DNA from 2 places in the Pseudomonas palleroniana genome. Region 2 is predicted to be linked to the other one. Evidence: predicted binding sites of a transcription regulator. Region 2 holds the regulator's gene; the other holds the start of a gene.
What was found. The regulator FliA, encoded in region 2, starts transcription of late flagellar genes. The targets are predictions, from matches to a motif close to CTAAAGTTTNNNNNNNNNNNGCCGNTAA.

Region 1 (6,809 bases), 2.0 Mb from region 2:
CGCGGTGCTGCTGATGTGGCGCCCGGCGATCGCACCGGCCGAACCGCCACGGCACTTCGATCCCGTTCAGGTAAAACAGGGCGCGCGGGTAGCCGAAGCCGGCGACTGCGCAGTCTGCCATACGCGACCCGGCGGCCAATACCTGGCGGGTGGATTGGCTCTGGTAACACCGTTCGGCACGCTCTACAGCACCAATATCACACCGGACGCCGAGACCGGTATTGGCCAATGGTCATTACCGGCCTTTGAGCGAGCCATGCGCGAAGGGGTCGCGCGCGATGGGCACTTCTTGTATCCCGCCTTCCCCTACGTGCACTACCGCCGCCTGACGCAAGGGGATATCCAGGACGTCTATGCCTATTTGATGAGTGGCCCCGCCGTGCACTCGCCAGCCGTACCGAACCAGATGAAATTCCCGATGAACATCCGGCCATTGGTGTCGTTCTGGAATCTGCTGTTCCTGCATACCCAACCCTTGACGCCCGTGGCGCAGCAATCGGCAAGCTGGAACCGTGGCCGCTACCTGGTCGAAGGTCCAGGCCACTGCGCCGGCTGCCATTCTCCACTTGACCCGCTGGGCGCCGAGAAAACCGCTGAGCACCTTGCGGGAGGGCGGGTCGACGGATGGGACGCGCCTTCCCTGCTGGGCCTGGCCAACCGTGCCCCTGCCTGGAGCAGCGAGCAGTTGGTGAGCTATCTGCGCGCGGAAGTCGTGGCAGGCCATGGTACCGCGGCCGGGCCGATGCGCCCGGTCAGCCTGGGCCTGGCCAAGCTGCCCGCCGGCGACGCCGAAGCCATTGCCGAATACCTGCTGAGCCTCACGAGCGCCGCATCTCCCTCCCCCGCCCCAGCGGTCACACGCCCCATCGGGGCAGCCGAGCAGGCGTCTGGCGCCCTGTTGTTCGAAGGCGCCTGTGCGGGTTGCCATGGCCCGGCCGCGCCGATGCGCGAGATCGACGGGCGCCCCGCCCTGGGCCAGACCTCAGCGCTGCAGGCAGTGAGCGCGCGCAACTTTCTCAAGACGGTGCTCGAAGGCGTGCCGGCCACCCCAGGGCAACCCGGGCCGGCCATGCCACCGTTCGTTGCCAGCCTGGACAACGAGCAGATCGCGGCACTGGCTGCATTTCTTCGCGAGCAGGCGAAGCCGGGCCAGCCATGGACAGACCTTTCTTCCACCCTTCACGAGTTACGCCAGGAGGCGCAATGACCCAAATGACCCTCAACGTCAACGGCTCGCCCCACTCGCTGGAGCTCGCGCCCGACATGCCGTTGCTGTATGCGCTGCGCAATCATCTGGGGCTTAACGGCGCCAAGTACGGCTGCGGTCTGGGACAGTGCGGTGCCTGCACTGTGCTGGTGGATGACCAGCCGGTATTTTCCTGCCTGACCCCCTGCACGGGCCTGGAGGGCAAGGCCATCCGCACGGTCGAGAGCCTGGGCACGGCAGAGCGTCCAGGCCCTTTGCAAAAGGCCTTTATCGAGACCCAGGCCGCGCAATGCGGTTACTGCATCGCCGGCATGCTGATGCGCGCCCAGGCGTTGCTTGAGCACACTCCCCATCCAGACGAAGACACCATTCGCGAGCATATGGCGAGCAACCTGTGCCGCTGCGGAACCCACTTGCGGATCGTCGAGGCCATCAGCCGTGTCGCCAGGCAAGACAGGAGCGCCGTATGACCCTTCAGCCTGAGGTTGATCAGGGGCGCCGCGCTTTTCTGCGCGCAGGCGCGCTGGTCCTGACATTCACCCTTTTACCGGCAGCGCGGCATGCACTGGCCGACAGCGAAGTCGATACGCTCGGCACGGTGGTGCTGGCACCCGATCTTCCTGGAAGCCTGCGCACCAATCCCTACCTCGATGCCTGGATCCGCGTCGATGCCGAGGGCATCACCGTCTACACCGGCAAGGTTGAATTGGGGACAGGCGTGAAAACCGCCCTCCTGCAGATTGCCGCCGAACGCCTGGATATCTCACCCTCCGCGATCCGTCTGCTCACTGCGGATACCGCCCTGACGCCCGACGAAGGCTACACCGCCGGCAGCCACAGTATTTTCGACAGCGGCACGGCCTTGTTCAATGCGGCGGCTCAGGTTCGCGAGTTGCTGTTGGAGTCGGCGGCACGCCGTTGGAAAGTCGAAACCGCCTTGCTGACCACTCAGGAGGGCGTCATCGAGGGCCTGAACGGGCAACGGATGACCTATGCCGAAGCCGTCAAGGGCGTTGACCTGCACCACTATGCGAAGGCGCAATCACCCTCGATGCCGGCGTCCGCGTTCAAGCTGATCGGCCATTCTCTTGCACGCCTGGATATCCCGGCCAAGGTCAGTGGTGGCGCAGCGTTCGTCCAGGATCTGCGCCTGCCCGGCATGCTACATGCCCGCGTCATCCGTCCACCACGTCCTGGTTGCCTGCTTGAAGCGTTCGATACCGAGTCAGTCAAAAACCTGCCCGGCGTCGTACAGGTGGTGCGTGACGGCAACTACCTGGCCGTGGTGGCCGAAGATGAATGGCAAGCCATCAAAGCGATGCGCAGCGGGTATGCACTGGCCCGCTGGAGCGGTGCAGAGGCGATTCCCGACGCGGATGACATCCACTCGTTGTTGACCCGCCTGCCCGCCCATCGCTATCCCATCAGCCATGAAGGCAACCCGGCCGCCGTAGCCGGCGCGAGTTATCACGCGCGCGTCACCAAGCAGTACCTCATGCACGGGTCCATTGGCCCGTCCTGCGCCGTGGCCTGGTTCAAGGACGGCATGCTCACCGTGTGGACCCACACGCAAGGTGTCTACCCTCTTCGCACCGGGATCGCCGAGATGCTGGGGCTGGCACCGGCGCAGGTGCGCTGCATCCATGTCGAGGGGGCCGGCTGTTACGGCCACAATGGCGCGGACGACGCGGCAGCCGACGCCGCGCTGATTGCAATGCGCGTCGCCGGCACGCCCGTGCGTGTGCAATGGATGCGCGAGCAGGAAAACCTCTGGGAGCCCTACAGCAGTGCCATGCTCACCGAGGTCCGGGCCACCCTCGATGCACAGGGCAAATTGCAGGACTGGGCCTATGAGCTGTGGACCACGCCACACAACGAACGCATCGTAAATGCCGGCAGACTGATCCCCGCTCGGCTGTTGGCCCGTCCGTTCGTCTCCGCGCCGTCGGTTCCAATCGCCCAGCCCGAAGGGGATGGCGATCGGAATGCGGTGCCGCTGTACACCCTGGCCTCTACGCGCATCGACATGAACTTCGTGACCACAATGCCGTTTCGCACATCCGCCATGCGTTCGCTGGGGGCCCACATCAATATCTTCGCCATCGAAGCCTGTATCGATGAACTGGCCATCCAGGCCGGCATCGATCCGGTTGCCTTGCGCCTTGCCCATCTGGCAGACCCGCGAGCCCGTGCGGTAGTCGAGCGCGTCCGGGATGCCAGCGGCTGGCCGCATAAAGGCAATCAACCGGGCTCCGGCATTGGCTTCGCGTTTGCCCGCTACAAGAACATCATGGGCTACTGCGCACTCGCCGTGCGTTTGCACGTGCATCCGCAAACCGGCGAGATTCAGCTCGACCAAGTGATAACCGCCGTGGACGTGGGGCAAATCGTCAACCCCGATGGCCTGCGCAACCAGGTGGAGGGAGGCATCGTGCAGTCCGCCAGCTGGACCTTGTATGAAAAAGTCGGCTACGACCCGGGCGGAGTCCGCAGCTACGACTGGAGCGGTTACCCGATCCTGCGCTTTCCTCAGTTACCCAAGCAGGTCGACGTACATTTGCTCGATCAGCCCGGACAACCCTTTCTTGGCGCGGCCGAGATCGTCCAGGGCCCCATGGCCGCCGCCATCGGCAACGCCGTCGCGAACGCCACCGGCCGCCGCTGGCTGAACCTGCCCCTGACCCGCTCAGTACAACAGGCATAGCCCTAAGCCCCCTTCAACGCATTGCGTTTGACGCAAAGGAAATACCCATGACTCAGCACCTGTTTCAACCTATCGCCGTTGGCCCCTACACACTGGCTCATCGTGTGGCCATGGCCCCTCTGACCCGCTCCCGAGCCGGCCAGCCGGGCGATCTTCCGACCGCCCTGAACGCCGAGTATTACCGGCAACGCGCCAGTGCCGCCTTGATCATCACCGAAGCCACGCAGATTTCCCGTCAAGGTCAGGGCTACGCCTGGACCCCGGGGATTTACAGTGATGAACAGGTGCAAGGCTGGCGCCAGGTGAGTACACAGGTGCACGAAGCCGGGGGACTGATCTTCATGCAACTGTGGCATGTGGGGCGTGTTTCCCATCCCAGCTTCCAACCCGATAACGCCCTGCCGGTTGCCCCCAGCGCACTGCCGGTGCCAGGCAAGACATTTATCGTCGATGACGATGGCAACGGCGTCTGGGGGGATGTACCCGTACCACGTGCCCTGGAAACTGCGGAGATTGTGCAGATCATCGAGGATTACCGTCGCGCCGCGCGCAACGCCTTGAAAGCCGGGATGGACGGCATTGAAATCCACGCGGGCAACGGTTATCTGCTCGACCAGTTCATCAATAGCAACAGCAACCAGCGTGAGGACGCCTACGGCGGCAGTGTGGAAAATCGCGCGCGCCTGTTGTTGCAAGTCGTCGAGGCGGTTGGCGATGAAGTCGGGGCGGAGCGCGTAGGTGTACGGCTGACACCGATGGGCCGCTTCATGGGCATGGGCGATGCGACTCCCGAAGCCACATTCGGCCATATCGTCAGCGCCCTGAACCGCTGGCCCCTGGCCTACCTGCACCTTGTGGAACCTGCCGTGGTCGGCACCGTCAAGGACGAGCATTTCGATCCGCGCTGGGACGCAATCATCGGCCAACTTCGTACGCAATGGAAAGGCGTGCTGATGGTGGCCGGTGGTTACGATCCGAAAACCGCAGAACATGCCCTGGCCGCCAACCGCGCTGACATCATTGCCTTCGGAAGGCCGTTCCTGGCCAACCCTGACTTGCCACGGCGCATCCGTGAGGGACTGGCGCTCAACGCGTCAGACCCCAGTACCTTCTTTGGTGGCGACCAGCGCGGATACACTGATTACCCCGCTCATCCATAAGCCTCAACCCGCGCCGCATTTAACGTCCGGTAATCGAACGAGTTCCCACTTTTGCCGCTTAAGTTCCTGAAGCGGCGGCGGATAGCTCGGTCACTATTATCCAGTCGTTCACGGAGTGGCCTCATGCTCGCCCATCTGAAAATTCGCACCGGTATGTTCGGGGTGCTCCTGCTGTTCGTCATTGCACTGCTGTTCTCGGCCCTGAACGGTTGGTGGTCGGCCGAACGCAGTCACGACCAGATTGACGAGTTGGGGCGCACTTCACGCCAAATCGACGGGATCAACAACGCATTGCTACTGGCCATTCGCACCAGCGCCAATGTGTCCTCGGCGTTTATCGAGACCGTCGGCGCACGCTTTGATGAGTCGCAGGCACGGCTGGTTCGCAGCGAGGCTATCTGGAGCGAGGCCATCGCCAAGCTCGATGCCTCGACCACAGACTTGCGTGAGCCGGCGCTGAAAGCGCTCGCCGACACTCTCAAAGAGGCATTCGCCGAATACGGTACGGCCATCGCCGGCCAGCGCGCCGCCACTCGTGCGCATTCGGCCGATCAGTATTTCCAGGTCAATATCGCTGCCGGCAATAGCATGACCAAGCTGCAGGAAATCCGCGTGAAGCTGGTCGACGCTTTGAATGCCCGCGCCCAAGAGATCAACACGCAAGCGGCTGCGCGGCTGAAGACTGCGCAAACGCTGGCTATCGCCCTGACCCTGTCGACCCTGGCACTCGCGCTCGTCTGCTGGACATTCATTGCCGGCAGGGTCCTGCGGCCATTGCGCGAGGCCGGCGAACACTTCAAACGCATTGCCGGGGGCGACTTGACCTGTGAGGTCGTCTCGCCTGGTCGCAACGAAATCGGCGAGTTGTTCGTTGAACTCCAACGCATGCAGACCCGCCAGCGCGAAACTCTGATCCAGATCGCTGACTCCGCCACGCAGTTGGCCTCAGCCGCTGAACAACTCAATGCCGTCACCGAAGAAAGCAACCGTGGCCTGCAACAGCAGGACATGCAACTGGAACAGGCAGCGACAGCCGTCAACCAGATGACCAGCGCGGTCGAAGAAGTGGCGCGCAACGCAGTGTCTACCTCGCAAGCGGCCACCGCCTCCCATACGCTGTCGGAAAGAAGCCGCCAGCAAGTACGCGAGAACATCAGCGGCACGCAATCGATGGCCACCGAGATTCAGGGCAGCGCAACGCATATCCAGCACCTCGCCGATGAAGTGCGCAACATCGGCAAGGTATTGGACGTGATCCGCTCAGTCTCGGAGCAGACCAACCTGCTGGCCCTCAATGCGGCCATCGAAGCGGCCCGCGCAGGTGAAGCAGGCCGGGGGTTTGCCGTCGTGGCCGACGAGGTGCGCACCCTCGCCTACCGTACCCAGACATCGACCCGCGAGATCGAACAGATGATTGCGAACGTGCAAAGCACGGCCGAACAGGCGGTGGGTTCGATGCGCAGCAGCACGGCGCGGGCGCAAGACACACTGGGTATCACCCAGGCGTCGGGGGCCGTGCTGGAAGATATTTTCGCGGCCATCAGCCAGATCAATGAGCGCAACCTGGTGATTGCCAGTGCAGCCGAAGAGCAGGCTCAGGTTGCCCGTGAGGTGGACAGCAATTTGCTGGCGATCCGCGACCTGTCGGCGCAGTCTGCGGCAGGTGCCTTGCAGACCCGCGCAGCCAGCCAGGCGCTAGCAACGCTGGCCGCAGGGTTGAGCACGCTGGTGGGACGCT
Region 2 (6,809 bases):
CGGTTGCCTACCTGACCGATGGCCCGCGGATTCCAGATGATTTGCATCTGCCGCGTCGTCATCAGTTGGTCAGCCGTGCTGTCAGCGTGCAAATGCAAGAAGAGCCTAGCGAGGAAGCGATGGCTGATATGTTCGCCGACCTTTACCACAACCCGGCAAAACGGGTGGGGTGAGGCAGGATGAGCACTGTGAAATGTATCTACATTGATGGTCTGCAAGCGATTCACGCGACCAAGCCGTGTAGCCTGCGTCTAAGCAAGACAAGGTAAAGAAATAAAATGGGCAGCATGCATCCTGTACAGGTGATCGCGGTGACCGGCGGCAAAGGTGGCGTCGGGAAAACTAACGTGTCGGTGAATTTGTCCCTGGCCCTGGCAGAACTTGGCCGTCGCGTCATGCTGCTGGATGCTGACCTGGGCCTGGCGAACGTGGACGTTCTGCTGGGGCTGACACCCAAACACACCCTCGCCGATGTGATCGAGGGCCGTTGCGAGCTGCGCGATGTGCTGCTGCAAGGCCCCGGAGGCATTCGTATCGTGCCTGCCGCCTCGGGCACCCAGAGCATGGTGCACCTGAGCCCGGCGCAGCACGCCGGCCTGATCCAGGCGTTCAGCGATATCGGCGACAACCTCGATGTGCTGGTGATCGACACCGCCGCCGGGATCGGCGAATCCGTGGTCAGCTTCGTGCGCGCCGCGCAGGAAGTATTGCTGGTGGTCTGCGACGAACCCACCTCGATCACCGACGCCTATGCTCTGATCAAACTGCTTAACCGTGACTACGGCATGAACCGCTTCCGCGTGCTGGCCAACATGGCCCAAAGCCCGCAGGAAGGCCGGAATCTGTTCGCCAAGTTGACCAAGGTCACGGACCGTTTTCTCGATGTCGCCTTACAATACGTTGGCGCAGTTCCCTATGACGAGTGTGTGCGCAAGGCCGTGCAAAAGCAGCGTGCGGTCTATGAAGCGTTCCCTCGTTCCAAATGCGCGTTGGCGTTCAAGGCTATTGCCCAGAAGGTCGATACCTGGCCGTTGCCTGCCAACCCGCGGGGGCATCTGGAGTTTTTCGTCGAGCGATTGGTGCATCAGACGAGCGCAGGACCGGTGCTATGACAGCCAGCGGCTATAACCTTTACAAGAAATCGGCACGTGACAGCCAGGGCGAATTGATCGAGCGTTATGCGCCCTTGGTCAAGCGCATTGCCTACCACTTGCTGGCGCGCCTGCCGGCCAGTGTGCAGGTGGAAGACCTGATCCAGGCCGGCATGATCGGCTTGCTCGAAGTGTCGACCAAATATGACGCGAGCAAGGGTGCGAGTTTCGAGACGTATGCGGGTATCCGTATCCGTGGCGCGATGCTCGATGAGGTCCGTAAAGGGGATTGGGCGCCGCGTTCGGTACACCGCAACACGCGAATGGTCAGTGATGCCATTCGCGCAATTGAAGCAAAAACCGGTCGTGACGCTAAAGATCATGAAGTTGCGGCCGAACTCCAATTGAGTCTCGATGATTATTACGGGATTTTGAACGATACCTTGGGCAGCCGCCTGTTCAGTTTCGACGACCTGTTGCAGGACGGCGAACACGAAGGGCTGCACGAGGACGGCGCGAGTGCACATCTCGAACCGTCGCGTGACCTGGAAGATGAGCGTTTCCAGAGGGCGTTGGCGGACGCGATTGCCAATTTGCCGGAGCGTGAGCGACTGGTGTTGGCGCTGTACTACGACGAAGAGCTGAACCTCAAGGAAATCGGTGAGGTCCTGGGGGTCAGCGAATCGCGTGTCAGCCAGCTGCATAGCCAGTGCGCAGCCCGCTTGCGGGGGCGGTTGGGGGAGTGGCGCGCGCGCTGACAGGCAGTGTGGGGACACTGTAGACGCGCCGCGAAAGTCGAAGGCTTTTGCGGGGTCGTGCCGTGGTGCCCTGGGCAGTCCTTTGTTGTGTAACGCCTGTTGATTGAAATGGCGCGTCCAGGTGCTGGGCGCGTTTAAGACTGCTTGGAGGTCGAATTGGACAAGAACATGAAAATCCTCATCGTTGATGACTTCTCAACGATGCGGCGGATCATAAAAAATCTGTTGCGTGACCTTGGGTTCACCAACACGGTCGAGGCGGATGACGGCCTTACGGCGATCCCGATCCTCAACAGTGGGAGCATCGACTTTCTGGTAACGGACTGGAACATGCCGGGCATGACCGGTATCGACTTGTTGCGCCACGTGCGCGCCGACGAAAAATTGCGCAGCCTTCCCGTGTTGATGGTGACCGCCGAAGCCAAGCGTGAACAGATCATCGAAGCCGCCCAGGCCGGGGTCAACGGTTACGTGGTCAAGCCATTCACTGCACAGGCGTTGAAAGAGAAGATCGAAAAAATCTTCGAGCGCATCCACGGCTAACGCCATCGCAGGGGGAGCTATGGAGCATACAGAATCATCACAGAAAGACTTTGAGTCGACTCTGAAAAAACATGCCCACCAGTTGGTCGAAAGCCTGGAAAAAGGTCAGTTCGGCGACGCGGTGCAGTTGATCCATGAGCTCAATCAGACGCGTGACCGCGGCCTGTATCAGGAAGTGGGCAAGCTGACACGTGAGCTGCACAGTGCGATCGTCAATTTTCAGATTGACCCGCACATGCCCCAGGCCGAAGAAATTTCGCAAATCACCGATGCCACCGAACGCTTGTCCTATGTGGTCAGGCTGACTGAGGCGGCGGCCAACCGCACTATGGACCTGGTGGAAAACGCCACGCCGCTGGTCAACGGCATGGCCAACGAAGCCCAGGCCCTCAGCGTTGACTGGGGCCGCTTCATGCGTCGCGAAGTGGGCGCCGAAGAGTTTCGTGAATTGGCGCGTCGGGTTGAAGGTTTCCTGTCGCGCAGTGAGCAGGACAACCGTACGGTTTCCAGCAACCTCAACGACATTTTGCTGGCCCAGGATTACCAGGACCTCACCGGTCAAGTGATCAAGCGTGTGACCCAGTTGGTCACCGAAGTGGAAAGCAACCTGCTCAAATTGGTGCTGATGGCCGGCCAGGTCGACCGCTTTGCCGGTATCGAACATGACCGCGCAGCGATCCTTTCGGAAAAAGATCCACAAAAACATCTCGCCAAGGGTGAAGGTCCGCAGATTCATGCCGATAAACGTGAAGACGTCGTATCCGGTCAAGATGACGTAGACGATTTGCTGTCCAGTTTAGGCTTCTAAGGAGCACCCACATGAGCTTCGGCGCCGATGAAGAGATCCTTCAGGATTTCCTTGTAGAGGCCGGCGAAATTTTAGAGCAACTGTCCGAGCAACTGGTCGAGCTGGAAAGCCGCCCGGATGATGCGAACCTGCTCAATGCAATTTTTCGCGGTTTTCACACTGTAAAAGGGGGCGCCGGCTTCCTCCAGCTCCATGAGCTGGTGGAGTGCTGCCACATCGCCGAGAACGTGTTCGACATCCTGCGCAAGGGTGAGCGTCACGTTGATTCGGAATTGATGGACGTGATTCTCGAAGCCCTGGATGCGGTCAATGGCATGTTCAGCCAGGTCCGTGAACGCGCGCCGATCACGGCTGCCACGCCCGAGCTGCTGGCCGCCCTGGCGCGCTACGCAGAGCCTGCCGACACCTCGGCCGCGCCGGCGGTGGAAGCCGCCCCGGAACCGGAACCGGTTGCCGAGCCTGAGCCGGATGTGACCGATAGCGAGTTCGAGCAACTGCTCAACTCCCTCAGCGCGGCGAAGGCCGAAGCCGAAGCTCCGGCGGCACCTGCTGCCGTGCCGACCAGCGAAGACATCACCGACGCCGAATTTGAATCCTTGCTCGACCAGTTGCATGGCAAGGGCCAGTTCGCCGCCGATGCCGTGGCGCCTGCCGCAGCTTCCGAAGCGCCTGCGGCCCCGGCCAGCACCGACATTACCGACGACGAATTCGAAGCGTTGCTCGACCAACTGCACGGCAAAGGCACGTTCGCGGCCGAAGCCCTGCCGGAAGTTGCCGCGACAGCGGCTGCGCCGACGGCTGCCAAGCCGCCTGTTACGCCGCCTGCCAGTGCGCAGCCAGCCGGCGACGGGCTGATCTCCGAGCACGAATTCGAAGCCTTGCTCGACGAATTGCACGGCAAGGGCAAGTTCAGTGAAGTACCCCCGACGGCGGCTGCGACCGCTACCCCGGTAGCGGCGAAACCTGCACCTGCACCTGCTGCTGCACCTGCTGCTGCACCTGCTGCTGCACCTGCTGCCGCCAAGCCGGCTCCTGCTGCTGCGCCGGCCGCTGCAGCGCCTGCACCGGCGCGTGCCGCCGCTGCACCAGTGGCCGAAAAGCCGGCCAGCGAAGCCGAAACCACTGTGCGCGTGGACACGGCGCGGCTGGACGACATCATGAACATGGTCGGCGAACTGGTGTTGGTGCGTAACCGCCTGGTACGCCTGGGCCTGAGCAGTGGCGACGAGTCGATGCAGAAGGCCGTGTCGAACCTCGACGTGGTCACCGCCGACCTGCAGACCGCTGTGATGAAAACGCGGATGCAGCCGATCAAGAAAGTCTTCGGCCGCTTCCCGCGCCTGGTTCGTGACCTGGCGCGCCAGCTCAAGAAAGAGATCAACCTGGAGCTGGTGGGGGAAGAAACCGACCTCGACAAAAACCTGGTCGAGGCCCTGGCTGACCCGCTGGTCCACTTGGTGCGCAACGCAGTCGACCACGGCGTCGAAACCCCTGAAGAACGTGAAGCCTCGGGCAAGTCCCGCGGCGGCAAGGTGATTCTGGCGGCCGAGCAAGAAGGCGACCATATCCTGTTGTCGATCACCGATGACGGCAAGGGCATGGACCCGACCATCCTGCGCAACATTGCAGTCAAGCGCGGTGTGATGGACAAGGATGCCGCCGACCGTCTGACCGACACCGAGTGCTACAACCTGATCTTCGCCCCGGGCTTCTCGACCAAGACCGAGATTTCCGACGTGTCTGGTCGTGGCGTCGGCATGGACGTGGTGAAGACCAAGATCAGCCAGCTCAACGGCTCGATCAATATCTACTCGACCAAGGGCCAGGGCTCGAAGATCGTGATCAAGGTGCCGTTGACCTTGGCGATCATGCCGACCCTGATGGTGATGCTGGGCAACCAGGCGTTCGCGTTCCCGCTGGTCAACGTCAATGAGATCTTCCACCTCGACCTGTCGCGCACCAATGTGGTGGATGGCCAGGAAGTGGTGATCGTGCGTGACAAGGCGCTGCCGCTGTTCTACCTCAAGCGCTGGCTGGTTGCGTCGGCTGCCCATGAAGAGCAACGCGAAGGCCACGTGGTGATCCTGTCCGTGGGCACCCAGCGTATCGGCTTTGTGGTCGATCAACTGGTGGGCCAGGAAGAAGTGGTCATCAAGCCTTTGGGCAAAATGCTGCAGGGAACCCCGGGCATGTCGGGTGCGACCATCACCGGTGACGGTCGGATCGCGCTGATTCTCGATGTTCCGAGCATGCTCAAGCGTTACGCCGCTCGGCGTATTTGATTCTGGTGGGGGTTGGGCAATCGTGCCGCCCCACCTAACGGAGTGTTTATGGCAGTCAAGGTCCTGGTGGTGGACGATTCGGGTTTCTTCCGCCGCCGCGTCTCGGAAATTCTTTCCGCCGATCCGACCATTCAGGTGGTCGGCACGGCCACCAACGGTAAAGAGGCGATTGATCAGGCCATTGCGTTGAAGCCGGACGTGATCACCATGGACTACGAGATGCCGATGATGGATGGCATCACGGCAGTTCGCCACATCATGCAACGCTGCCCGACCCCGGTATTGATGTTCTCGTCGCTGACCCATGAAGGTGCCCGGGTAACCCTGGATGCGCTGGACGCGGGTGCGGTGGACTTCCTGCCGAAGAATTTCGAAGACATCTCGCGCAACCCCGAGAAGGTCAAGCAGATGCTGTGCGAGAAGGTGCACAGCATTTCCCGCAGCAACCGCCGCAGCCTGTTCAGCACGCCTGCGCCAGTGGCGGCACCTGCGGCACCTGCGGCACCTGCGCCGACCAGTTCCTCATTCGCGCGTCCGGCGCCTGCGCCAGTGGCGCGGCCCGCCGTGGCTCCCGTCCGTGCTTCGGCGCCGAGCGCTCATTCGCCCGCGCCCAAGCGCAAAGCCTACAAGCTAGTGGCTATCGGTACCTCAACCGGCGGCCCGGTCGCCCTGCAACGCGTATTGACCCAACTGCCGGCCAACTTTCCGGCGCCGATAGTGCTGGTGCAGCATATGCCCGCCGCGTTTACCAAAGCCTTCGCCGAACGTCTGGACAAGCTGTGCCGCATCAGCGTCAAGGAAGCCGAAGACGGCGACATCCTGCGTCCTGGCCTGGCGTTGCTGGCGCCGGGTGGCAAGCAGATGATGGTGGATGGCCGTGGCGCGGTGAAAATCCTGCCGGGCGATGAACGCCTTAACTACAAGCCGTGCGTGGATATCACCTTCGGTTCGGCGGCCAAGTCCTACGGCGACAAAGTTCTGGCGGTGGTGCTCACCGGCATGGGCGCCGACGGCCGTGAAGGCGCACGCCTGCTCAAGCAGGGGGGCAGCACGGTCTGGGCCCAGGATGAGGCCAGCTGCGTGATCTATGGCATGCCCATGGCCATCGTCAAGGCCGACCTGGCCGACGCCGTGTACAGCCTGGACGACATCGGCAAGCACCTGGCGGAGGCCTGCCTCTGATGGATGTGTTGAGCTTGATCGGTATCACCCTGGCGTTTGTCGCGATCATCGGCGGCAACTTCCTCGAAGGCGGCCACCTCGGCGCCTTGGCCAACGGCCCGGCGGCGTTGATCGTGATCGGCGGCACCGTGGGCGCAGCCTTGCT

Region 1: the regulator FliA is predicted to act here: its motif matches at 5,129-5,156, upstream of MJP36_RS20060 (methyl-accepting chemotaxis protein).

What each region holds. Positions count from the first base shown of each region.
Region 1 covers NZ_CP092411.1:4,446,943-4,453,751, forward strand. Annotated here, with positions in the region: gene MJP36_RS20040 (c-type cytochrome) at 1-1,207, shown strand, start outside; gene MJP36_RS20045 ((2Fe-2S)-binding protein) at 1,204-1,677, shown strand; gene MJP36_RS20050 (xanthine dehydrogenase family protein molybdopterin-binding subunit) at 1,674-3,911, shown strand; gene MJP36_RS20055 (alkene reductase) at 3,959-5,071, shown strand; gene MJP36_RS20060 (methyl-accepting chemotaxis protein) at 5,195-6,809, shown strand, end outside.
Region 2 covers NZ_CP092411.1:2,417,483-2,424,291, forward strand. Annotated here, with positions in the region: gene flhF (flagellar biosynthesis GTPase FlhF) at 1-173, shown strand, start outside; gene fleN (flagellar synthesis regulator FleN) at 279-1,112, shown strand; gene fliA (RNA polymerase sigma factor FliA) at 1,109-1,849, shown strand; gene MJP36_RS11135 (chemotaxis response regulator CheY) at 2,018-2,392, shown strand; gene MJP36_RS11140 (protein phosphatase CheZ) at 2,412-3,200, shown strand; gene MJP36_RS11145 (chemotaxis protein CheA) at 3,212-5,482, shown strand; gene MJP36_RS11150 (protein-glutamate methylesterase/protein-glutamine glutaminase) at 5,531-6,664, shown strand; gene MJP36_RS11155 (flagellar motor protein) at 6,664-6,809, shown strand, end outside.